Regions from separate parts of the Actinomadura luzonensis genome, predicted to be linked through region 1. Evidence: predicted binding sites of a transcription regulator. Region 1 holds the regulator's gene; each other region holds the start of a gene.
What was found. Region 1 encodes HrcA, which represses chaperone genes, less so after heat shock. Its sites were predicted from a motif close to TTGGCACTCTCNNNNNGAGAGTGCCAA; they were not measured.
Positions count from the first base shown of each region.

Region 2: groES (co-chaperone GroES) is a predicted target of HrcA. The motif match lies at 4,676-4,702, and genes of this name have one in related genera.
Region 3: groL (chaperonin GroEL) is a predicted target of HrcA. The motif match lies at 2,652-2,678, and genes of this name have one in related genera.

Region 1 is NZ_JAKRKC020000002.1:2,024,414-2,032,057, reverse strand. Features, by position in the region: gene ybeY (rRNA maturation RNase YbeY) at 1-366, opposite strand, end outside; gene MF672_RS39910 (PhoH family protein) at 363-1,403, opposite strand; gene MF672_RS39905 (histidine triad nucleotide-binding protein) at 1,529-1,873, opposite strand; gene MF672_RS39900 (SigE family RNA polymerase sigma factor) at 2,152-2,664, shown strand; gene MF672_RS39895 (hypothetical protein) at 2,661-3,308, shown strand; gene MF672_RS39890 (16S rRNA (uracil(1498)-N(3))-methyltransferase) at 3,412-4,140, opposite strand; gene dnaJ (molecular chaperone DnaJ) at 4,142-5,278, opposite strand; gene hrcA (heat-inducible transcriptional repressor HrcA) at 5,290-6,303, opposite strand; gene MF672_RS39875 (hypothetical protein) at 6,809-7,327, shown strand; gene MF672_RS39870 (DUF3097 domain-containing protein) at 7,346-7,644, shown strand, end outside.
Region 2 is NZ_JAKRKC020000001.1:3,122,159-3,129,802, reverse strand. Features, by position in the region: gene MF672_RS15330 (FAD-dependent monooxygenase) at 1-952, opposite strand, end outside; gene MF672_RS15325 (DUF7711 family protein) at 1,026-1,640, opposite strand; gene MF672_RS15320 (winged helix-turn-helix transcriptional regulator) at 1,668-2,039, opposite strand; gene MF672_RS15315 (YybH family protein) at 2,102-2,494, shown strand; gene groL (chaperonin GroEL) at 2,586-4,205, opposite strand; gene groES (co-chaperone GroES) at 4,276-4,587, opposite strand; gene MF672_RS15300 (NAD-dependent epimerase/dehydratase family protein) at 4,789-5,643, opposite strand; gene MF672_RS15295 (MarR family winged helix-turn-helix transcriptional regulator) at 5,734-6,261, shown strand; gene MF672_RS15290 (class I SAM-dependent methyltransferase) at 6,273-7,472, shown strand.
Region 3 is NZ_JAKRKC020000001.1:1,512,640-1,520,283, forward strand. Features, by position in the region: gene MF672_RS07175 (YbhB/YbcL family Raf kinase inhibitor-like protein) at 1-283, shown strand, start outside; gene MF672_RS07180 (hypothetical protein) at 428-766, opposite strand; gene groL (chaperonin GroEL) at 915-2,540, opposite strand; gene MF672_RS07190 (cold-shock protein) at 2,896-3,096, opposite strand; gene MF672_RS07195 (MoaD/ThiS family protein) at 3,336-3,611, opposite strand; gene thrC (threonine synthase) at 3,635-4,870, opposite strand; SAM riboswitch class I at 4,884-5,025, opposite strand; gene MF672_RS07205 (RNA polymerase sigma factor) at 5,105-5,659, opposite strand; gene MF672_RS07210 (alpha,alpha-trehalose-phosphate synthase (UDP-forming)) at 5,691-7,115, shown strand; gene MF672_RS07215 (hypothetical protein) at 7,107-7,644, opposite strand, start outside.

The DNA.
Region 1 (7,644 bases):
GCCGTGCGTGCACAGCAGCTCCAGCTCGTCGGAGGTGGCGTGACCGGCCTCCTCGGCCTGCCGCGCGGCCACCTGCGGGCACAGCACCACGTCGCCGAGCAGCGCCGGGTCGGCCGGGCTCTCGGAGTCGCCGCGCGCCCCGCCGCCGGGACGCAGCTCGTCCATGGGGAAGGCCAGCACGTCGGTCGGGCCCGGCTCGCCCATCCACTTCTCGTGCAGCTCCGCCATGGCGTCCTCGTCGACCACGACGATGGACAGCTCGGCGAGCGGGTTGATGCCCATCTCGCCGAGCACGTGGCCGGCCAGCGCGACCAGGCCCTCCTCGTCCACGCCCACGCCGGACTCGTTGTTGATCTCGATGCTCATGTGCGCCGCTTCCCCCGCTGCTGGATGGCCTTGGGCTCCTGGGCGGCCTGTGTGGCGTCGTAGCGGCCGTAGGCGTCGACGATCTCGCTCACCAGCTTGTGCCGCACGACGTCGGCGCTGGACAGGCGGGCGAAGTGGATGTCGGGGATGCCGTCGAGGATCTCCTGGACCACCCGCAGCCCGCTCACCGTGCCCGAGGGCAGGTCGACCTGCGTGACGTCACCGGTGACCACGATCTTGGAGTTGAACCCCAGCCGGGTGAGGAACATCTTCATCTGCTCGGCCGAGGAGTTCTGGGCCTCGTCGAGGATGATGAAGGCGTCGTTCAGCGTACGGCCGCGCATGTACGCCAGCGGCGCGACCTCGATCGTGCCCGCGGCCATCAGCTTCGGGATCGAGTCGGGGTCGACCATGTCGTGCAGGGCGTCGTAGAGCGGGCGCAGGTAGGGGTCGATCTTCTCGTACAGCGTGCCGGGCAGGAAGCCGAGGCGCTCGCCCGCCTCGACCGCCGGCCGCGTCAGGATGATGCGGTTGACCCGCTTCTCCTGCAGCGCCCGCACGGCCTTGGCCATGGCGAGGTAGGTCTTGCCGGTGCCGGCGGGGCCGATGCCGAACACGATCGTGTGTTTGTCGATCGCGTCGACGTAGCGCTTCTGGTTGACGGTCTTCGGCCTGATGGTGCGGCCGCGCGAGGACAGGATGTCGAGCGACAGCACCTCGGCGGGGCGCTCGGAGGTCATGCGGAGCATGGCGATGCTGCGCTCGACCGCGTCGGGGGTCAGCTCACCGCCGCTGCGCAGCACCTCGACGAGCTCTTCGAACAGGCGCACGACGGCGCCGCTCTCGTCCGGGCTGCCGGTGACGGTGATCTCGTTGCCCCGTACGTGGATGTCGGCCCTGAAAGCGCCCTCGATGACGCGTAGCAGCTCGTCGCGGGAGCCGAGGAGGCTGACCATCGGGTATTCGTCCGGAATCAGCACCTTGGCTTGTGTGCGCGAGGGAGGTGCCGTTCGTCGGGATTCATGTAGTTCGGACATGGGCAGGCCAGCGGCCTGAAGCCTCCCGGTCTCTTTCGGTGTTCTTCTCCGCCCATCGTATCCGGGGCCAGGCGGATTGCTCGCGTCATTATCACCCCACCGGCCCCGTGCGCCACCGGAACGGGCTATCCGGGCGGCCAGGTCAGGTCACGGCCGCCCAGGACGTGGGCGTGCGCGTGGAAGACGGTCTGCCCGGCGGCCGGGCCGGTGTTGAAGACGATGCGATAGCCGCTCTCGCTCACCTGGTCGAGCACGGCCACGGCCTGCGCGGCCTTGAGCACCTCGTCGGCGAGCCCGTCGTCGGCCTCGGCGAGCGCGGCGGCGTCGGCGAGGTGCTCCTTCGGGATCACCAGGACGTGGGTCGGAGCCTTGGGGTCGATGTCACGGAACGCCAGGGTCCTGCCGGTTTCGTAGACGATCTCGGCGGGAATCTCCTTGGCGACGATTTTGCAGAAGAGGCAGTCCTTCACAGCAGCACCATACCGAGCCACTTCCCGTTGGCCAGTCCGTTGCGAATCGGTAATCGGCGGTGTCGTGCACGGGAAGATCAACGCGGTTAGGGTGAGTGTGCGACACTTCAACAAAAAAGACGATTCAGGGTCGGGCGAGCGCCACCTGGCGAGGACACGACTGGGTAATGCACCCTAAGGAACCGGGGAAACCTCCAGAACCGGAAGAGCGTAAACCGTCTGGGAAGGCCGCGCGTCCCACTGATGTGACCACCGAAACCCTTCTGGCCGACAGGTCGATGGGGGCGGTGCCGGTCGAGTGGGATGCCGACATGGCCGTTACCGCGCTCTACAGCGCGCACTTTCGGTCGTTGGTGCGTCTCGCTGTGTTGCTGGTGCGCGACATCGCGACCGCCGAGGAGGTCGTGCAGGACGCGTTCGTCGCCATCCACGGCGCCTGGCGCAGGCTGCGCGACCCCGACAAAGCACTCGCCTACCTCCGTCAGTCCGTCGTCAACCGCTCGCGGTCCGTGCTGCGCCACCGCGCGGTCGTCGAGAAGTACGCCCCCAAGGGCCTGCCGGACGCCCCCAGTGCCGAGAACGGCGCGATCGGCGAGCTGGAACGGTCCGCCGTCATCGAGGCGTTACGAGCTCTGCCGACCCGGCAGAGAGAGGCACTGGTTCTGCGGTATTACGGTGATCTGTCCGAAGCTGAGATCGCTCACGCCATGGGCATCAGCAAGGGCGCGGTCAAGAGCCACACCGCCCGTGGCATGGCCGCGTTGCGATCCGTCCTGGAGAAAATGTCATGACCCATCCCCCCGACGAGCACGGCGACCTGTTGCGCCGTGCGCTCCGCGCGGAGGCGGACGCGGTCGTGCCCGCACCGGACGGCCTGGAGATCATCCGTGCCCGCATCGAGCGGCGCGGCGTCCGCAACCTGTTCTGGTGGCGGGCCGGCGCCGCCGCGGCCAGTGCCGTGCTGGTCGCGGGCACGATCGTCATGGTGGTGCCCGAGCTGCGCACCCAGGTCGTCAACGGAGGCCCCGTCGCGCCGGTCGACCAGGAGTCCACCAACCGGGTGCCGTCCAACTCCTCCACCACCCGCTCGGTGCAGCCGCCGCCCCCGCCGCCCGCCTCGCAGCAGAACCCGGTGGTCGTGCCGCCGGAGACGCGCACCCCGTCGCCCGGCAAGCCGGTCAAGACCGCCGGCTCCTCCACGAGCCGGCCGTCGCCCAGCCCGCGGGTCAAGACCACGGCCTGCCCGACGGAGAGCGAGCCCGTCGAGACGCCCGACAACTGCCCGACCGCCTCCCCGTCGCCCGCGCCCACCGAGGCGGACCCGACCGCTCAGCCGTCGTCGTGCCCCGTCGAGCAGTGCCCGCCGGACGACTTCACCGAGGCGCCGGCCGACATCGCCACCCCGCTCCTGGACACCGGCGCCACCACCCCCTGACCGGGACGGCCACTGTCTGACCGGACCCGCCACTGCCTGACCTGGGCCCGCCACTGCCTGACCGGGGCCCCCGCTCCGCGGCTCTCGTGGGCGCGGCCGCGGGTCACCACCTTCCGGTGCGCGCGAGCAGCACGGCCGCCGCCGCCACCCCCGCCGTGGACGTCCGCAGCACCGTCGGCCCCAGCAGCACCGGCACCGCCCCGGCCGCGCCGAACCGGTCCAGCTCCTCCGCCGAGACGCCGCCCTCCGGCCCGACGACCACCACGAGGTCGCCCTCCTGCGGCAGCTCCACGCGCGACAGCGGCTCGCTCGCCTCCTCGTGCAGCACCAGCCCCAGCGCCGCCCCGGACAGCAGCTTCTCCACCTGGGCGGTGCCGGCGGGCTCGCGCACCTCGGGCAGGTGGAAGCGGCGCGCCTGCTTGCCGGCCTCGCGGGCGGTGGAGCGCCAGCGGCCGAGCGCCTTGGCGACCTTGTCGCCCTTCCACTGGGTGATGCTGCGCGCGGCCGCCCAGGGGACGATGACGTCCACCCCGGCCTCGGTCATCATCTCGACGGCCAGTTCGCCCCTGTCGCCCTTGGGCAGCCCCTGCACCACGGTCAGCCGCGGCGCGGGCGCCGGGACCCGGCGGCGCTCCAGCACCTCCAGGCGGAGGGCGTCCTTCAGCGCCTCGCGCACGACGCACTCGGCGACCCCGCCGGCGCCGTCGGTGAGGTCGACCCGCTCGCCCGCGCGCAGGCGGCGCACGGAGGCGGCGTGCCGGCCCTCGGGGCCGTCGAGCGTCAGCTCCGGACCGTCGCCCAGCTCGTGGGCGAGGAACACCGGAACGCTCACGTCACCGGCCGTTGAAAGCGTCGCGCAGCCGTGAGAAAAAACCCTGTTGCCCCGGTGCGAACTTGCCCGGCGGGCGCTCCTCCCCGCGCAGCCTGGCCAGCTCGCGCAACAACTCCTCCTGCTGGGCGTCGAGGCGGCCGGGGGTCTCGACGTTGACGTGGATGAGCAGGTCGCCCCTGCCGGTCTCGTTGAGGCGCTGCACGCCCCGCCCGTACATGGTGATGACCTGCCCGGACTGCGTGCCGGGCCGGACGTCGATCTCCTCGGAGCCGTCGAGCGTCTCCACCGCGAGCACGGTGCCGAGCGCGGCGGCCGTCATCGGGATCTGGACGGTGCAGTGGAGGTCGTCGCCGCGCCGCTCGAAGATCTCGTGAGGCCGCTCGACGATCTCCAGGAACAGGTCTCCGGGCGGACCGCCGCCGGGGCCGACCTCGCCCTCGCCGGCGAGCTGGATGTGCGTGCCGTCCTCGACGCCCGCGGGGATGCGGACCTTGATCGTGCGGCGGGTGCGCACCCGGCCGTCGCCGGAGCACTCCTGGCAGGGGTGGCGGATGATCGTGCCGAAGCCGCCACACTGGGGGCACGGCCTGGAGGTCATGACCTGGCCCAGGAACGAGCGGGTGACCTGGGAGATCTCGCCGCGCCCGCTGCACATGTCGCAGGTGTCGGGGTGGGTGCCAGGGGAGGCGCCGGAGCCGTGGCAGACCTCGCACAGCACGGCCGTGTCGACGACCAGCTCGCGGGTGGTGCCGAACGCGGTCTCGCGCAGGTCGAGCTCGACCCGGATGGTGGCGTTGCGGCCGCGCCTGGCCCGCGAGCGGGGGCCGCGGGCGCCCGCCGCCGTGCCGAAGAAGGCGTCCATGATGTCGCTGAACGGGAAGCCCGCGCCGAAGCCGCCGGCCCCGGGGCCGCCCGCGCCGCCGAAGGAGTCGCCGCCCAGGTCGTACATCTGGCGCTTGTTCGGGTCGGACAGCACCTCGTAGGCCTGCGTGATCTCCTTGAACCGCTCCTGGGTGTCAGGATCGGGGTTCACGTCGGGGTGCAACTCGCGGGCGAGCCGGCGGTACGCCTTCTTGATCTCGTCCTGACTCGCGTCACGCCGCACCCCGAGGGTGGCGTAGTAGTCGCTGTTTGCCACTTATCGACCTCTTATGATGCAGCCAGGATCTGGCTGACGTAGCGAGCCACCGCGCGCACGGCGCCCATCGTCACGGGATAGTCCATCCTGGTGGGACCCAGCACACCGAGCCGGGCCAGTTGGTTGTCGCCAGAACCGTATCCGGTCGCGACCACCGACGTGCCCTGCAGGTACGGGTTTTCCGAGCCGATCCGCACGGTCAGCGCGGACGGGGTGTCGGGGGAGGTCTCACCGAGCAGGCGCATGAGCACCACCTGCTCCTCCAGCGCTTCCAGCACGTCACGCAGGCCGACCGAGAAGTCGGCGCCGGCGAGGTTGGCCGCCCCCGCGAACACGATCTTCTCGTCGTGCCGCTCCACCAGGGTCTCCAGCAGCACCGACAGGATCGTCGCGACGACCGGCCGGTCCTCCACGGGCAGCCGTTCCGGCAGGTCGGCGACCAGCTCGGGGACCGCGCTGAGGCCGCAGCCGTCGAGGCAGGAGTTGAGCACCGCGCGCAGGTGCGCGATGCGGGTGTCCTCGACCGCCTCGGGCAGCTCGATCACGCGCTGCTCGACGCGCCCGGTGTTGGTGATCAGCACCAGCATGACCCGGCGGTCGCTCAGCGGGACCAGCTCGACGTGCCGGACCGTCGAGCGGGTGAGGGTGGGGTACTGGACCACGGCCACCTGCCGGGTGAGCTGGGCGAGCAGCCGCACCGTGCGGGTGACGACGTCGTCCAGGTCGACGGCGCCGGCCAGGAACGTCTCGATCGCCCTGCGCTCGGCGCCCGACAGGGGCTTGATCTGCGAGAGCCGGTCGACGAACAGGCGGTAGCCCTTGTCCGTCGGCACGCGCCCCGCGCTCGTGTGCGGCTGGGTGATGTAGCCTTCCTCCTCCAGCGCGGCCATGTCGTTCCTGACCGTCGCCGGGGAGACCTTCAGATTGTGGCGCTCGGCCAGCGCCTTGGAGCCCACCGGTTCGTTGGTGGACACGTAGTCTTCGACAATGGCGCGGAGCACCGCCAGTTTCCGATCGTCGAGCACGTGCTCACCTCCTGCCTCTGCCCTTACGGGGAACGCGGCGCCTAGCACTCTGTGTTCCCGAGTGCCAAGTGTACGGCTCTCGCCCACAGGGTGCGATAACACCGGCTCCCATCCTCTTGCTAGCGTCTTACAAGCGGCAGGCTTCACACTTGCGGACATGTCGGACGAAGCACAGTCCCCGTACGGGCCGCCGCCCGGGCAGGGTCCGCACCACGGTCAACCACATCCTCCTCAGCCCGGCTACGGCCCGCCACCCGGTCAGGGAGGCCCGCCCGCCTACGGTGGCCAGCCCGGCTCCGGTGGCCAGCCCGCCTACGGGGGTCAGCCCGGTTCCGGTGGCCAGCCTGGTTACGGTGGCCAGCCCGGTTACGGTGGCCAGCTTGGTTTCGGTACGCCGCCGCAGCCGTACGGCCCGCCGCCTCAGTACGGACAATACGGCCAACAAGCTCCCTTCCCACCACGAATCGATTCCAAAGCCATCAAACCCAGCTTGTGGTGGGTCGCGGTGGCCTGGATCGTGGCGGTGCTGTGCGGCATCCTCGGCGTCGTGCTCTTCGTGGGCGGCGTCGTCGGCGGGGTGAGCGACCTCGCGCCGACGAAGACGTTCGCCTCGGGCGAGAGCGTCACGATCACGGCCGACCCCGCCGACAAGCCGGCGATCTACATCTCCACCGACACTCCCGTGAACTACACCTGCCAGATCTCCGGCGGCACCGGCCAGGCCAAGCTGGCCAGGACCACCGGCTCGGAGACGGTCACGCTCAACGGCGTCGTCTGGGAGCAGATCCTCGTGGTCAACGCCCCCGCCAAGGGCGACTACCAGGTGACCTGCGGCAACGAGGGGACCGCCACCGTCAGGTACGGCGTGGGCAAGCCGCTGTCGTCGGCCGTGAGCGGGATCGCCGGCGGCACCCTGACCGGGCTGCTGGCCGGCGGCGCCGGGCTGCTCGCCGCCGTCATCGCCACCGTCGTCGTCCTGGTGCGCCGCAGCTCCGCGCGCAAGCGCCTTGCGGCGGCCGGGTGATTTGCTACGGTCCCCCCTGTGTACGACGGCGATGTTCTGGCGGGTAACTGGCGGCGGCCCGGCAAGGGCAAGATCCCGAAGGTGCCGGCCGAGCCGGACCTGGTCGTGGAGGACGCCGACAGCGGCTTCTGCGGCGCGGTCGTGGCCTGCGACAAGGAGGCCGTGACGCTGGAGGACCGGTTCGGCAGGCGGCGGCTGTTCCCGCTCGCACCGGCCGCGTTCCTGCTGGAGGGCCGGCCGGTGACCCTGGTGCGGCCCGTGCCGGCCGCGCCGGCCGCGCCCCGGCGCAGCGCGTCGGGCTCGATCGCCGTGGAGGG
Region 2 (7,644 bases), on a different contig from region 1:
AGTCGAGCAGGGCGTCGGGCTCGCCGGCGAGCACCCGGGCCAGCGCCTCGCCGAGCTGCACGGCGTCGTCCACGCCCAGGTTCATGCCCTGGCCGCCGGCCGGCGAGTGCACGTGGGCGGCGTCGCCGGCGAGCAGGACGCGGCCGTTCCGGTAGGCGCCGGCGATGCGGTGGTGCACCCGGAAGCGCGAGCTCCAGACCAGCTCCTCGACCCGGGCGGGCTCGGCCTCGGGGCCGCGGGTGTCGAGGAGCCGCTGCACGAACGGGATGCCGGGCTCCTTGGGGGCCTCGTCCACGGTGGCGACGATGCGGTGCAGGCCGCCGGGCAGCGGGGCGAGCACGACCAGCCCGGCCGGCGAGAAGTACAGGACGACCTCGTCGCGCGGCACCCCGCCGGACAGCCGGACGTCGGCCAGCACGAACGACTCGGCGTAGGTGCCGCCTTCGAAGGCGATCCCGGCGCTCCGGCGGACGGTGCTGTGCAGCCCGTCGGCGCCGATCAGGTACGCGGCGCGGACCCGGCGCCCGTCGTCCAGGGTGGCGGTGACCCCGCCGGCGTCCTGTTCGACCTCGCACACCCGGGCGGGCCTGAGCACCTTGCCGCCGAGCTCCTCCAGGCGGGCCAGCAGGTGGGCCTCGGTGTCGGCCTGGGAGATCATCAGCGTGTACGGGTACGCGGTGGGCAGGCCGTCGAAGGGCACCGGCACCAGCACCTTGTCGCGGTCGCGGATGGTGAAGACCGGGGTGTGGACGCCGTGCGCGGCCAGCCGCTCCGCCACGCCGTACGGCTCCAGCACCTCAAGGGTGCGCGGGTGCACGACGGCGGCGCGTGAGGTGTGGGCCGCCTCGGCCTGCGCGTCGACGATGAGGACCTGCCTGCCGTGCTGGGCCAGGACGATCGCGGCGGTGAGCCCGGCGGGGCCGGCTCCGGCGATGAGCACTTCGGCGTCCATGACGCCTCCTTAGGTCAACGTCTGTTGGCACAACGGTAGGCCGGAGCGGCCGCCACTGTCAACACGTGTTGGCCTACAAGTGTTGACCGTCGTCGTCGGCGTCCAGGAGATCCAGGTAGCCGGCCACGGCCTCCCACAGCTGGTGTTCCGGATACCGGCCGAGGCCGCGGTGCCGCCGCCGCCACTTCCGGTCCCAGTACGAGCGCCGCACCTCACGCAGATGCGCGAGCGCCGCCGCCAGCTCCTCTCCGGTGCGGGCCCGCACCTCCTCCTCGCCGCCGCGCGGCGCGTCCCGCCGCAGCAGGTCGGCGCGCCGGTCGCCGAGCGCGTCGAGCACGCCCGCGTCGATGCCCTCCTCCACGGACCAGAACCGCACCGGCTCCCTGATCAGGTGGTTCCACACCGGCTCCCGGTACGAGCGCCACCAGAAGCTCACGCCGCCCTTGTCGAGCTCCAGGAAGTCCACCAGCCAGGCCGCGCCGGCCGGCTGCGTGCCCCAGGTCACCTCCTCGGGCGGCAGGTTCACCACGAGCACGACCTCGAGCCGGTCGACGGGATCGGCCCCCTCCACCAGCTCGCCGAACACGTACGCCGCCCGCAGGAACGGCTCGGCCGCCGCCACCCTGCGCGTCTGGTCGCACGTCTCGGCGAGCCGCCGCAACCTCCGCACCGCCCGCCGGTACTCCATCCCGCCACCTCCCGGCGACCAGGGTATTCACTCCGGCTCCGCGCCCCAGTCCCACAACGCCTGCAACACGGGCCCGAGCCGGCGGCCGCGCGGGGTGAGCCGGTAGCGGGTGCGCGGCGGCCAGCCGGCCTGCCGGGTGCGGACGAGCACCCCGGCCCCCGCCAGGTGCGCCAGCCGGTCGGACAGGACCTTGTCCGACAGCGCGGGCAGCGCCTGCCGCAGCTCCGTGAACGTGCGCTCGCCCCGCAGCAGCTCGCGCACCACCAGCGTGGTCCAGCGGCCGCGCAGCGCGTCGAGGGCGATCTCCACCGGGCACGACGGGCTCGGCGCGGCCACGGCGGCCCGCGGGTCGTCGGGCAGGCCCGGACGGACGCCGTGGCCAACCGTTTGGGAAGTCACGAGGGCGCCTCCTAGCGTGTGCCGCGCACATCCGCGCGAACGAACGGAAAGGCGGGGGATGGATGATGGCGTCCCGGCTCGCGGCACGGCCGCAGGACGTGCCGGCGGTGTTCGCCGAGCGGTTCAACAGCGGTGACCTGGCGGCGCTCGCGGAGGTCTACGAGGAGGGGGCGGTGTTCGTCCCCGAGCCGGGCCGGCCGCTGGCCGGGGCGGAGGCGCGGGCGGCCAACGCCGCGTTCGTGGCGCTCGGGCTGCCGATCGAGGTGCGGCCCAGGCACGTGTACGTCTCGGGGGACCTCGCCCTGCTCGTCGTGGACTGGGTGATCGACGGCACGGGCGCGGACGGCGAGCGCGTGCGCCTGGAGGGCACCGCCACGGACGTCGCCCGCCACGGCCCCGACGGGCACTGGCGCTACGCGATCGACAACCCCTTCGGCACGGCGCCCGCCCCCTGACGGGGCCCTGGAAAAGCCGGACGGCCCGTTCCCCGGCCGCGCGAAGGCGGCTGGAGACGGGCCGTGACGGTGGGGTGCTGCGAGGGACCGGTCAGTGGCCGTGGCCGTGACCGTGGCCCTGGCCGGCGGCCGGAGCCTCCTCCTCGGGCTTGTCCACCACGAGAGCCTCGGTGGTGAGCAGCATGCCCGCGATGGAGGCGGCGTTCTGGACGGCCGAGCGGGTGACCTTGACCGGGTCGATGACGCCCTGGCCGATCAGGTCGCCGTACTCGCCGGTCGCGGCGTTGAGGCCGTGGCCCGCGGGCAGGTCGGCCACCTTGTGCGTGACGACGTAGCCCTCGAGGCCGGCGTTCTCGGCGATCCAGCGGGCCGGCTCGACCAGCGCGCGGCGCACGATGGTGACGCCGGTGGCCTCGTCGCCGGACAGGCCGAGGTCGTCGAGCTCCTTGGAGACGTGGATGAGCGCGGAGCCACCGCCGGAGACGATGCCCTCCTCGATCGCCGCGCGGGTGGCGGAGATCGCGTCCTCCAGGCGGTGCTTCTTCTCCTTGAGCTCCACCTCGGTGGCCGCGCCGACGCGCAGCACGCACACGCCGCCGGCGAGCTTGGCCAGGCGCTCCTGCAGCTTCTCGCGGTCCCAGTCGGAGTCGGACTGCTCGATGGCGAGCTTGATCTCCTTGACGCGGTCCTCGATGGCCTGCGCGTCGCCGGCGCCGTCGACGATGGTCGTGGTGTCCTTGGTCACCACGACGCGGCGGGCGGTGCCGAGCACCTCGAGACCGACGTGCTCCAGCTTGAGGCCGACCTCCTCGCTGACGACCTGGCCGCCGGTGAGGATGGCCATGTCCTGGAGCATCGCCTTGCGGCGGTCGCCGAAGCCGGGGGCCTTGACGGCGACGGAGGTGAAGGTGCCGCGGATCTTGTTGGTGACCAGGACGGCCAGGGCCTCGCCCTCGACGTCCTCGGCGACCACGAGCAGCGGCTTCTTGGTCTGGGCGATCTTCTCCAGCAGCGGCAGGAAGTCGGCGATGGAGGAGACCTTGCCCTGGGTGAGCAGGATGTAGGCGTCCTCCAGGACGGCCTCCATGCGCTCGGGGTCGGTCACCATGTAGGCCGACAGGTAGCCCTTGTCGAACTGCATGCCCTCGGTGAACTCGAGCTCCATGCCCATGGCGTTGGACTCTTCGACGGTGAGGACACCGTCCTTGCCCACCTTGTCGAACGCCTCGGCGATCAGCTCGCCGATCTTGGCGTCCTGGGCGGAGATCGTCGCGACGTTGGCGATCTCCTTCTTGTCGCCGACCTCGCGGGCCACCGCGAGCAGCTTGTCGCTGACCGCGCGGGCGGCCTGGTCGATGCCGCGCTTGAGCGACAGCGGCGAGGCGCCGGCGGCGACGTTGCGGAGGCCCTCGCGGACCATGGCCTGCGCCAGGACCGTCGCGGTGGTGGTGCCGTCGCCCGCGATGTCGTTGGTCTTGGTGGCAACTTCCTTGGCGAGCTGGGCGCCGAGGTTCTCGTAGCGCTCCTCCAGCTCGATCTCACGAGCGATGGTCACGCCGTCGTTCGTGATCGTCGGAGCACCGAACTTCTTGTCGATGACGACGTTGCGGCCACGCGGGCCCAGGGTTACCTTCACGGCGTCCGCGAGGGCGTTGACGCCACGCTCGAGCGCGCGCCGCGCGTCCTCGTCGAACTCCAGGATCTTCGCCATGCTGAAAGTCCTCTCCTGGCGTCGAAAGCCCCGGCCGCCCTATGAGCGCCCGGGGCTCGACGCATCCGGCTTACTTCTCGATGATCGCGAGAACGTCGCGGGCGGAGAGCACGAGGTACTCCTCGCCGCCGTACTTGACCTCGGTGCCGCCGTACTTGCTGTAGAGGACGATGTCGCCCTCGGAGACGTCGAGCGGAATCCGCTTCTCGCCGTCCTCGTCCCAGTTGCCGGGGCCCACCGCGAGCACTCGGCCCTCCTGCGGCTTCTCCTTGGCGGTGTCCGGGATGACCAGGCCGGAAGCGGTCGTCTGCTCGGCCTCAAGCGGCTGAACCACGATGCGGTCGCCGAGCGGCTTAACGGGAACCTTGGTGGCGGTCGTCACGATCGGACCTCCCCTTCAGATTTGAATGATCAGAAGAGGCGACCAGCTGGGCCTGCCGTCGCGGGTGTCAGACCTGCCTCGTCGCACGTTGGCACTCTCAGGGTGAGAGTGCCAACAGGAAACATATGCAAGAGGGCCTTGACAGTCAACACGAACGCGTCGGCGTCTGCTCACAGCGATCAGATCCGGCCATGAGCCTCGTCACACGTACGAGCCCTCGGCGAGGTCGGCGACGACGCCCGGGCGGCTCGGCCGCCAGTCCAGCGCCGCGCGGGTGCGGGCGGCGGAGACCCGCTGGCTCAGGGCCAGCGCCTCGGCGAAGCCCGCCCCCAGCGCCTCCGCGGCCTCCTCCAGGGGCCACGGCTCGGCCGTCTCCTTGACGCCCGCGGCCCGGGCCGCCGCCTCGGCCACGCCGGAGACGGGCACGGCCTCCTCGCTGACGGCGTGGTAGACGGCCGGCACGCCGCGCTCCACCACGGCCGCGATCAGCTCGGCCAGGTCGTCCACGTGCACGAACGTCCACGTCGGCACCTCGCCGGCGGCCGAGACGTACACGCCGGTGCCGCGCTGGGCGGCCAGGTCGCGAAGGAGCGCCGGGATGCCCGAGCCCTTGCCGTGCACGACGCCGGGCCGCACCACGGAGCCGCCGCCGCCGAGCACCAGCCGCTCCACCTCGTCCCGGTAGGCGACGAGCGGGATGGGCCTCGCGGGGCTGTCCTCGTCGGCCCCGTCGGTCGCGCCGAGCACCCAGACGCCGCTGACGTACACCAGCCGCCTGCCGGCGGCGGCCGGCACGCCGACGACCGCGAGGTCGGTCTCCCGGTCTCCGGTGAGCTGGCCGGCGTGCACGACCACGTCCACGTCCGCGTCGATCGCGGACTCCAGCGCCGCCGGGTCGGCCAGGTCGCCGTGGCGCTCCCGGGCGGCGCCGGGCACCCGCCTGGCGCCGTCCGCCGCCGGGCGCACGTACGCCGTCACCTCGTGGCCCCGCGCGGTCAGCAGCTCCACCACGGCCGCCCCGATGTAACCGGTCGCGCCGATCACGAGCACCTTCATCGTTCCCACCTCGAACATTTTGACATCGAAGACTTCGAGGCCGAAGGTACTCGACGACGTCGAACATTTCAATGTCGTAGGATCAGGCTCATGGACGACGCGGTGGACGAGATCATCGGTCAGTGGGCCCGCGCCCGGCCCGGCCTCGACGTCTCCCCCGCCGGCGTGGTCGCCCGGGTCTCCCGGGCCTCCCGGCTGCTGGAGCGCGGCGTCAAGGAGTTCCTGGCCGAGCACGGGCTGGAGACGTGGGAGTACGACATGCTGGCCACGCTGCTCCGCGCCGAGGACGCCCGGCTGTGCATGAAAGACCTCTCCGCCGCCGCCATGGTCAGCCCCGGCGCGCTCACCAACCGCGTCGACCACCTGGTCGAGCGCGGCCTCGTGGACCGGTGGCCGGCCCCGGGCAACCGGCGCATGACGCTCGTCGCGCTCACCGCCGAGGGCCGGCGGGTGGCCGACGACCTGCTCGAACGGCACGCCGCCCACGAGGCGCGGCTGCTGTCCGGGCTCACCGGGGGCGAGCGCGACGCGCTGGCCGGGCTGCTGCGCAAGCTCCTGCTGTCCCTCGGTGACGCCCCGGCCCCCGCGTGCGTCCCGGACGGGGCCGCGGAGCGGTAGCGTCGGGGGACGTGGACCTCGAAGCCTTCCGACAGCTCCTGACCCCGCGCGGCCGGCAGGCGCTCGCCGAGGCCGGGGAGCTGACGGCCGCCGGCGCCGACCCGGTGGTCGCCGCCACGACGCTGCGCCGCACCTACGACGCCGCGCTCACCTCGGCCGCGCTCACCCAGGCCGGCCTGCGCGAGCGGGCGCGGGCCAAGTTCGGCGAGGACGCCGGGCTGATGTTCTTCACGCCGCACGGCCTGGAGCAGTCCACCCGCAAGGAGGTCGCCGAGCACCGCGCCCGCCGCCTCACCGGCCCGGGCGCCGACCCGGACGCCGGCCCGCACGTCCTCGACGTCTGCTGCGGCATCGGCGGCGACTTCCTGGCCCTGGCGCGGGCCGGCTGCACGGTCACCGCCGTCGACGTCGACCCGCTGACCGCCGCCGTCGCCACCGCCAACGCCGAGGCGCTCGGCGTCGGCGACCGGGTGCGGGTGGTCGTGGGCAACGCGGGGGCGGTGCGGCCCGAGGAGTACGACGCGCTCTTCGCCGACCCGGCCAGGCGCGGCGGCCGGGGGCGCACGTTCGACCCCATGGCCTACTCGCCGCCCTGGCCCACCGTGCTCGACCTGCTGTCGCGGGCCCGCCGCGGCTGCGTCAAGGTCGCCCCCGGCTTCCCTTACGAGTACATGCCCGAAGGGTCGGAGACCGAGTGGGTGTCGTACAAGGGCGAGCTGAAGGAGGCCGCGCTCTGGACGGGCGCCGGCCGCCGGCCGGTCCGCCGGGCCACGCTGCTGCCCGGCGGCCACACCCTGGCCGCGACCGGCCAGGAGCCGGACACCCCTGTCGGTCCGCTGGGCCGCTACGTCTACGAGCCCGACCCCGCCGCGATCAGGGGGCACCTGGTGGCCGAGGTGGCCGAGCTGGTCGGCGGGCGGCTGATCGACCGGCGCATCGCCTACATCGCGGCCGACGAGCCGGTGGACACGCCATGGGCGGCCAGGTACGCGGTGGACGAGGTCATGACGTTCTCGCTGAAGAAACTGCGGGCGGCGCTGCGCGAGCGGAGCGTCGGGAACGTCACCATCAAGAAACGCGGCTCGGCGGTGGACATCGAGCGGCTCCGGGCAGACTTGCGGCTCAATGGGGAAAAGTCAGCGGTAATCATCCTGACCCGCATTTTGGAGCGGCCATATGCGCTCATTTGCGATACCTTCCCGCCTGCCTGACCATGGAAAACGGTCAATCGCCCGTCAACCACGATCTTTCAATTCAGCACTGACGGACCTTGATCGAAAGGCTAAGGTTGGCGGTCGGGAGCTCTCCCCCTAATGCGGTTTCCCGCGTTTCTCGCCATTCATGTGCAAACCGGACCTATCCCACCGCTGCGCGGCAACCCGT
Region 3 (7,644 bases), on a different contig from region 1:
CCTGCCGGCCTCGGTGACCGAGCTGCCCACGGGCGCGGGCACCGCCCCCGACTTCAAGGGGCTGCCCGAGGGCGCCGTGCACGCCCGCAACGACTACGGGCTCAAGGCCTTCGGCGGCGCGGCCCCGCCGCCCGGCGACCCGCACCGCTACGTCTTCACCGTCCACGCGCTGGGCGTGGACAAGCTGGGCGTGGACGGCGACGCCAGCCCGGCGGTGGTCGGCTTCAACATCACCGCCAACACCCTGGCCCGGGGCCACGTCATCCCGGTGTACGGCGTCTGAGCCCCGCCGCGCCAGGGTCACGCCCGGTCACCGGATAACGGCCCCCAGGCGGTCGGGTTACGGCCCGGCGCGGGCCCGCGGTCCTGGGCCAAGCTCACGGCCCGCGTTCCAGCCCGTGGCCCTGGAAGGCCGCCCGGGGCGGGGTCACGGCGTGCCGGCCCCGCTCCATCCGGCCCGGGGCGGCAGCTCGTCCGCCGTGGCCGCCGCCTCCAGCCACATCTGGTGCTCGTAGGCGCTCATCGGGCGGTCCGGTATGCCCGCCGAGGCCGGGCGGGCGGCCGGCCCGCCGCAGCCCATGACCTGGCCCAGCAGTCCGTCGAGCATCGGCAGCCCGAGCCCGCCCGGCGTGCAGAAGCGCAGCTCGCGCGGGAGCTGGATGTCGGAGGTGATCTCCTCGTCGGCACTCGCGGGAGCGCCCGCCGCGATCGCGGCGGCCAGCGCGAGAAGGGCGACGCCCAGAATGCGCCTGGTGCGGGAAAACATCCGCTACTCCTTTCGTGGAAGCGTGTTCGGCACACACATTTCCTCACTGCGGGTAGCGGATCAATTGTGAAACGTAATGGCCGGTAAACGAAAACAAGAGCGGCCCGGAAAACCCGGGCCGCTCTTCGTCTCGGCGTCGCGAAAAGACCTAGAAGTCCATGTCGCCGCCGCCGGGCATGGCGGGAGCGGCCGGGGTCTTCTCGGGCTTCTCGGCGATGACGGCCTCGGTGGTGAGGAAGAGCGCCGCGATGGAGGCGGCGTTCTGCAGCGCGGAGCGCGTCACCTTGGCCGGGTCGATGATGCCCGACTCGAACATGTTGACGTACTCGCCGCTCGCGGCGTTGAGGCCCTCACCCGGAGTGAGGTTGCGGACCTTCTCCACCACGACGCCGCCCTCGAGGCCGGCGTTGACCGCGATCTGCTTGAGCGGCTCCTCCAGGGCCTTGCGGACGATCGAGGCGCCGGTGGCCTCGTCGCCGGCCAGCTCCAGCTTGTCGAACGCCTTGGCGCCGGCCTGCAGCAGCGCCACGCCACCGCCGGGGACGATGCCCTCCTCGACGGCCGCCTTCGCGTTGCGGACGGCGTCCTCGATGCGGTGCTTGCGCTCCTTCAGCTCGACCTCGGTGGCCGCGCCGGCCTTGATGACGGCGACGCCGCCGGCCAGCTTGGCGAGGCGCTCCTGGAGCTTCTCGCGGTCGTAGTCGGAGTCGGTGCGCTCGATCTCGGCGCGGATCTCGTTGACCCGGCCGGAGATCTGCTCGGCGTCACCGGCGCCGTCGACGATCGTGGTCTCGTCCTTGGTGACGACGACCTTGCGCGCGCGGCCCAGCAGGTCGAGGGTGGCGTTCTCGAGCTTGAGACCGACCTCCTCGGCGATGACCTGGCCACCGGTGAGGATGGCGATGTCGTTGAGCATGGCCTTGCGGCGGTCGCCGAAGCCCGGGGCCTTGACGGCCACGGAGCGGAACAGGCCGCGGATCTTGTTGACGACCAGGGTGGCCAGGGCCTCGCCCTCGACGTCCTCAGCGATGATCAGCAGCGGCTTGCCGGATTGCACGACCTTGTCGAGCAGGGGCAGCAGGTCCTTGTTGGCGGAGACCTTGCTGTTGACGATCAGGATGTACGGGTCCTCGAGGACGGCCTCCATGCGGTCGGAGTCGGTGACGAAGTACATCGACACCATGCCCTTGTCGAACCGCATGCCCTCGGTGAGCTCGAGCTCCAGGCCGAAGGTGTTGCTCTCCTCGACGGTGATGACGCCTTCCTTGCCGACCTTGTCCATCGCCTCGGCGATGAGCGAGCCGATCTCGGGGTCGGCGGCGGAGATGGAGGCGGTGGAGGCGATCTGCTCCTTGGTCTCCACGTCCTTGGCCAGCTTGGAGAGCTCCTCGCTGACGCGCTCGACGGCGGCCTCGATGCCCTTCTTCAGGGCCATCGGGTTGGCGCCGGCGGCTACGTTGCGCAGGCCCTCGCGTACCAGCGCCTGGGCGAGCACGGTGGCGGTGGTGGTGCCGTCGCCGGCGACGTCATCCGTCTTCTTGGCGACTTCCTTGACCAGCTCGGCGCCGATCTTCTCCCACGGGTCCTCGAGCTCGATCTCCTTGGCGATGGAGACGCCGTCGTTGGTGATCGTGGGAGCGCCCCACTTCTTCTCCAGCACGACGTTGCGGCCCTTGGGGCCCAAGGTCACCTTGACGGCGTCGGCGAGCTGGTTCATGCCGCGCTCGAGACCGCGCCGGGCGTCCTCGTCAAACGCGATCATCTTGGCTGCCATAAGGCTAGACCTCCCAGATGCAGGGTGGCGTGTCCTGGACCGAGCCGACGCCCGCGACGGCAAGGGCCTGCATCTCCGTTCGGCAGACCCCATCGTCTCGATCCCGAGTCATTGGCACTCTGCCACACAGAGTGCCAACGAACTGTTTAGCACTCTACCCTGCCGAGTGCAAGCGAACGACCTTCGGGAGGGAACGGCTCGCAGGTCAGCCCAGTCGGCTCCGCGTAGCGCACGTCCCCGGACGGCGGGCCGCTCACCGTGTGGCCCGCCGTCTGGATCGGTGAATACGAGGGGTGGCGGAGTCGCACGGACTGCGTTGCCGCGCGAGGCCGCCGGTGCGTACCAGTGACGTGAATCAGACCGCGCGGACAGACTCGGCCTGCGGTCCCTTCTGGCCCTGCGTGATCTCGAACTCGACCCGCTGGCCTTGTTCGAGAGATCGGTACCCGTCCATCAGGATCGCGGAGTAATGGACGAATACATCCTTACCACCGTCTACCGCGATGAAGCCGTAGCCCTTGTCCGCGTTGAACCATTTGACGGTGCCCTGCGCCACTTCCGACTCCTCTTACTGGGGCTACGGATCCCGCCCATTCCACCGCGAGACCCGTAATCGCCCGACTTAAGGGAAAACAGCCAGACGATCGCCTCGACCATACCTGTGGCACGGGGTTTGGCAACAGAGTCAATCCGCAAACGGCGCATTTGTTCGCAGAGAAGGTACTTCAACCTTGAATTGGACCGAAAAGCCAGAAGGCGCCCACTGGGGGCGCCTTCCGTCATGTCGTAGGGCACTCAGCCGCCGGCGACCGCCGGGATGATGGAGATCTGGGCGCCCTGCGGGGCGGGAGTGTCGAGCCCTTCGGCGAATCGGACGTCCTCTTCCCCGACGTAAACGTTGACGAAACGCCGAATCTTGCCCGATTCATCCAGAATGCGCGCGCCGATACCCGGGTAGTCCGCGTCGAGCTTGGCGAGCACGTCACGAAGAGTCGCGCCCTCGCCACCGACTTCCGCGTTTCCGCCGGTGTACGTGCGCAGAATGGTGGGAATCCGCACAGTAACGCTCATGGTTATCTCGCCTTTCCTGGTTGTCAGACAGCCGCGCGGAACGCGTCGAGAGAGGGCCTGATCACGGCGGTGGGCCGCGACGACTCGCCGGCGACGGCGTCGAGCGTCTTCAGCCCGTCGCCCGTGTTGAGCACCACGGTCTCGGCCTCCGGGTCGAGCCGGCCGCTCTCGACGAGCTTCTTCAGCACGCCCACGGTCACCCCGCCCGCGGTCTCGGCGAAGATGCCCTCGGTCGAGGCGAGCAGCTTGATCGCGGCCACGATCTCGGGGTCGGTGACGTCCTCGACGGCCCCGCCGGTGCGCCGGGCGATGTCCAGCACGTACGGTCCGTCCGCCGGGTTGCCGATGGCCAGCGACTTGGCGATGGTGTCGGGCTTGACCGGCTGGACGACGTCGTGCCCCGCCTTGTACGCCGCCGACACCGGCGAGCACCCGGCCGCCTGCGCCCCGAAGATCTTGTAGGGGGCGTCCTCGACCAGGCCGAGCGCGATGAGCTCCTTGAAGCCCTTGTCGATCTTGGTGAGCTGCGAGCCGGAGGCGATCGGGATGACGATCTGCTCCGGCAGCCGCCAGCCGAGCTGCTCGGCGATCTCGTACGCGAGCGTCTTGGAGCCCTCGGCGTAGTAGGGCCGCAGGTTGACGTTGACGAAGCCCCACTTGTCGCCCAGGGGGTCGCCGATCAGCTCGGAGCAGAACCGGTTGACCTCGTCGTAGGTGCCGTCGATGCCGATCAGCCTGCCGCCGAACACCCGGGCCATCGCGATCTTGGCCTCTTCGAGGTTCGCCGGGATGAACACGCAGGCGTCGAGCCCGGCCCGCGCCGCGGCGGCCGTCACCGCGCCGGCCAGGTTGCCGGTGGAGGAGCAGGACAGCGTGTGGAAGCCGAAGGTGCGCGCCGCCTCGACGGCGATGGCGACCACCCGGTCCTTGAAGGAGTGGGTGGGGTTGCCGGAGTCGTCCTTGACGTGCAGGGACCTGATGCCGAGCGCCCGCCCGAGGTTGCCCGCCCTGACCAGCTTCGTCCAGCCCGGGTTCATGTTGGGCTTGGTGGCCACGTCGGCGGGGACGGGCAGCAGCGCCCGGTAGCGCCAGATGCTGGCCGGGCCCGCGGCGATCTCCTCGCGGGTCACCCGGCCGAACTCGTAGGCCGCCTCGAGCGGCCCGAAACACTCCTGGCACGCGAAGCTGGGCCCGAGCGGGTAGCGGGCGCCGCACTCGCGGCAGGACAGAGCGACGGCAGGACCAAAGTCGTGCGACATGAAGCGAGGCCTTCCCTCATCTTCGCCCACGGCCACCTTGACCGCGAACCGGAATTGGCACCTTGTCCCGGTCGGCCTCGCCAGGTCGCGAGTCGAAAGCCGGGAGGGTTGCCGGGGCTTCGCAGGGCCGGTCCCTCCACCCCTCTGGATGAGCAATATGAAGTTGTTGAATAGGACTCTACCCGCTTAAGTGGCCGAAATTACTACCTGTCTCAGCATTCGAGACGGGCCGTCTCAGCGGTAGTCCTCACCCAGCACCGCCTGCACGTACTTGCGTGCCTGGTGGATCCGGGACTTCGCGGTGCCCAGCGGGATGCCGAGCTGCTCGGCCACCTCGTTGTAGTCGAGCTGCACGATATCGCGCAACACGAGGGCCTGCGCGAGGTCCGGCTTGTCGGCCTCCAGCGCCTCCATCGCGTCGAGCAGGTCGAGCCGGGAGCCGGCGATCACGCTGACCCGCCGCACGTCGGGCTTCTGCATCGGCAGCTCGTCGGAGGTCTGCTCGGCGGCCCGGCGTTTCAGCGACCGGTACGTCGTGCGCGCGCAGTTGGCCGTGACGATGTGCAGCCAGGTGCTGAACCTGGCCCGGCCCTCGAAGCGCCCGATGTTGCGGGCCACGGCGAGCAGGGTGTCCTGCGAGGCCTCCTCGGCGTCCTGGTGGTAGGGCAGGATCCGGGAGCAGTGGCGCATCACATCGGGCTCGATCCTGGCCAGCAGCTCGCCGAGCGCGCGATGATCTCCCGCGGCGGCGGATCGGGCGAGTTCCTCGGTTAGCTCATCAAGCGCCATAGCTGGGATCCTATGATCGAAGGGAGCTTCGATGAACAGCGTCCTGGTGGCCTCCAACAGAGGGCCGGTCTCCTTCACCGTCTCCGACGACGGCGTCCTCATCATGAAGCGCGGCGGCGGCGGTCTGGTGTCCGGGCTGTCCGGCGTGACCAAGGAGGACGGTGTTCTGTGGGTCTGCGCCGCGTTGTCGGACGACGACCGCAGCGCCGTGCGCGTGTCCCCCGGCGGCCGGCTCGACCACGCCGGCTACGACACGGGGCCGCTGCGCATGCTCGACATCCCGGCGGCGACGTTCCACCGGGCCTACAACGCCGTCGCCAACTCCACCCTGTGGTTCGTCAACCACCTGCTGTACGACATCCCCAACGCGCCCAACTTCGGCACCCGCTTCGGCCGGGAGTGGGCGTCCTACCGCGACTACAACGGCGCCTTCGCGCTCGCCCTGGCCGAGGAGGCGGGCCACGAGGCCCGCGTGATGGTACAGGACTATCACCTGACCCTCACCCCCGCCATGCTCCGGGCCGAGCGCCCCGACCTGCGCATCGCGCACTTCAGCCACACCCCGTGGGCGCCGCCCGAGTACTTCTCGCTGCTGCCCGACGAGGTGGCCGGGGAGGTCCTGGAGGGCATACTCGGCGCCGACCACGCCGGGTTCCTCACCGCGCGGTGGGCGGCGGCGTTCATGGACTGCTGCGAGTCGCTGCTCGGCGCGGAGGTCGACCGCGCCGCCCGCGCCGTCACCCACGAGGGCCGCACCACCAGGATCGGCGTCCACAGCCTGGGGGTGGACGGCGCGGCGCTGTGGGAGCGGGCCGGCGAGCCCGACGTCGAGTCGCACATGGCGGCGATCAGGGAGCAGGTGGGCGACCGGCGGCTGATCGTCCGCATCGACCGCACCGAGCTGTCGAAGAACATCGTGCGCGGCCTGGTGGCCTACGGCGAGTTCCTCGCCGGCCATCCCGAGTGGCACGGCCGCGTGGTGCACCTGGCCTTCGCCTACCCCAGCAGGCACGACCTGCCCGAATACCGCGAGTACACCGCCTCGGTGCAGCGCTGCGCCCAGGAGATCGAGAACGAGTTCGCCACCGAGGACTGGGACCCGCTGATCCTCAACGTGCACGACGACTACCCGCGCTCGCTGGCCGCGTACCGGATGGCCGACGTGCTGCTGGTCAACCCGATCCGCGACGGCATGAACCTGGTGGCCAAGGAGGGCCCGGTGCTGTCGCCGCGCTGCGCGCTGGTGCTCTCGCGGGAGGCGGGCGCGGCGGCCGAGCTGGGGCCGCACGCGCTCGTGGTCAACCCGTACGACATCAGCGGCACCGCCGCCGCCCTGCACGAGGCGCTGGTGATGCCGGAGGACGAGCGGCGGGCGCGGCGCGACAAGCTGTGCGCCGCGGCCACCGCGCTGCCCCCGCAGAAGTGGCTGTCGGCCCAACTGGACGCCCTAGCGTGACCAGTCGGCGTTCTTGAGCGTGTCGGCCAGCCCGGGCGTGTCCCACTGGTCCACGACCAGGATCCGGCTCTTCGGCAGGTACCACTCGCGCTGGGTGAAGTGTCCCTTCGTGCGGCCCTTGTCGTAGGTGACGCAGGTGGACTTCCAGGCGTTGTAGGCGGCCTTGTGGCCGGGGCCGACCTGGCGCAGGCCGCGGGTGACCTTCGGCCCGACGTACTCGCCCCACTTGTGGTTGTACGGGCACGGCTGCACGTCGCTGGCCGTGTAGAAGGGGTTCTTGCCGGTGTAGGGGCCGAAGCCCTCCGCGCCGCGCTTGATGTAGGACGGGCCGAGGATGTAGAAGGCGTCGCACTCCAGCGTGCGCCAGCCTTCGGCCTTGCCGCACCTGCCGGTCACGACCTGCACGTTGTCGGGGCCGAAGCGGTGCACCACCCACTGGATGGGGATGTAGAGGGTCAGCCCGGCGCGCAGCTTGAGCGCCTGCGCGGGGGCGGCGGCGTGCGCGGGCAGGACGGCCGTGGCGAGGGTG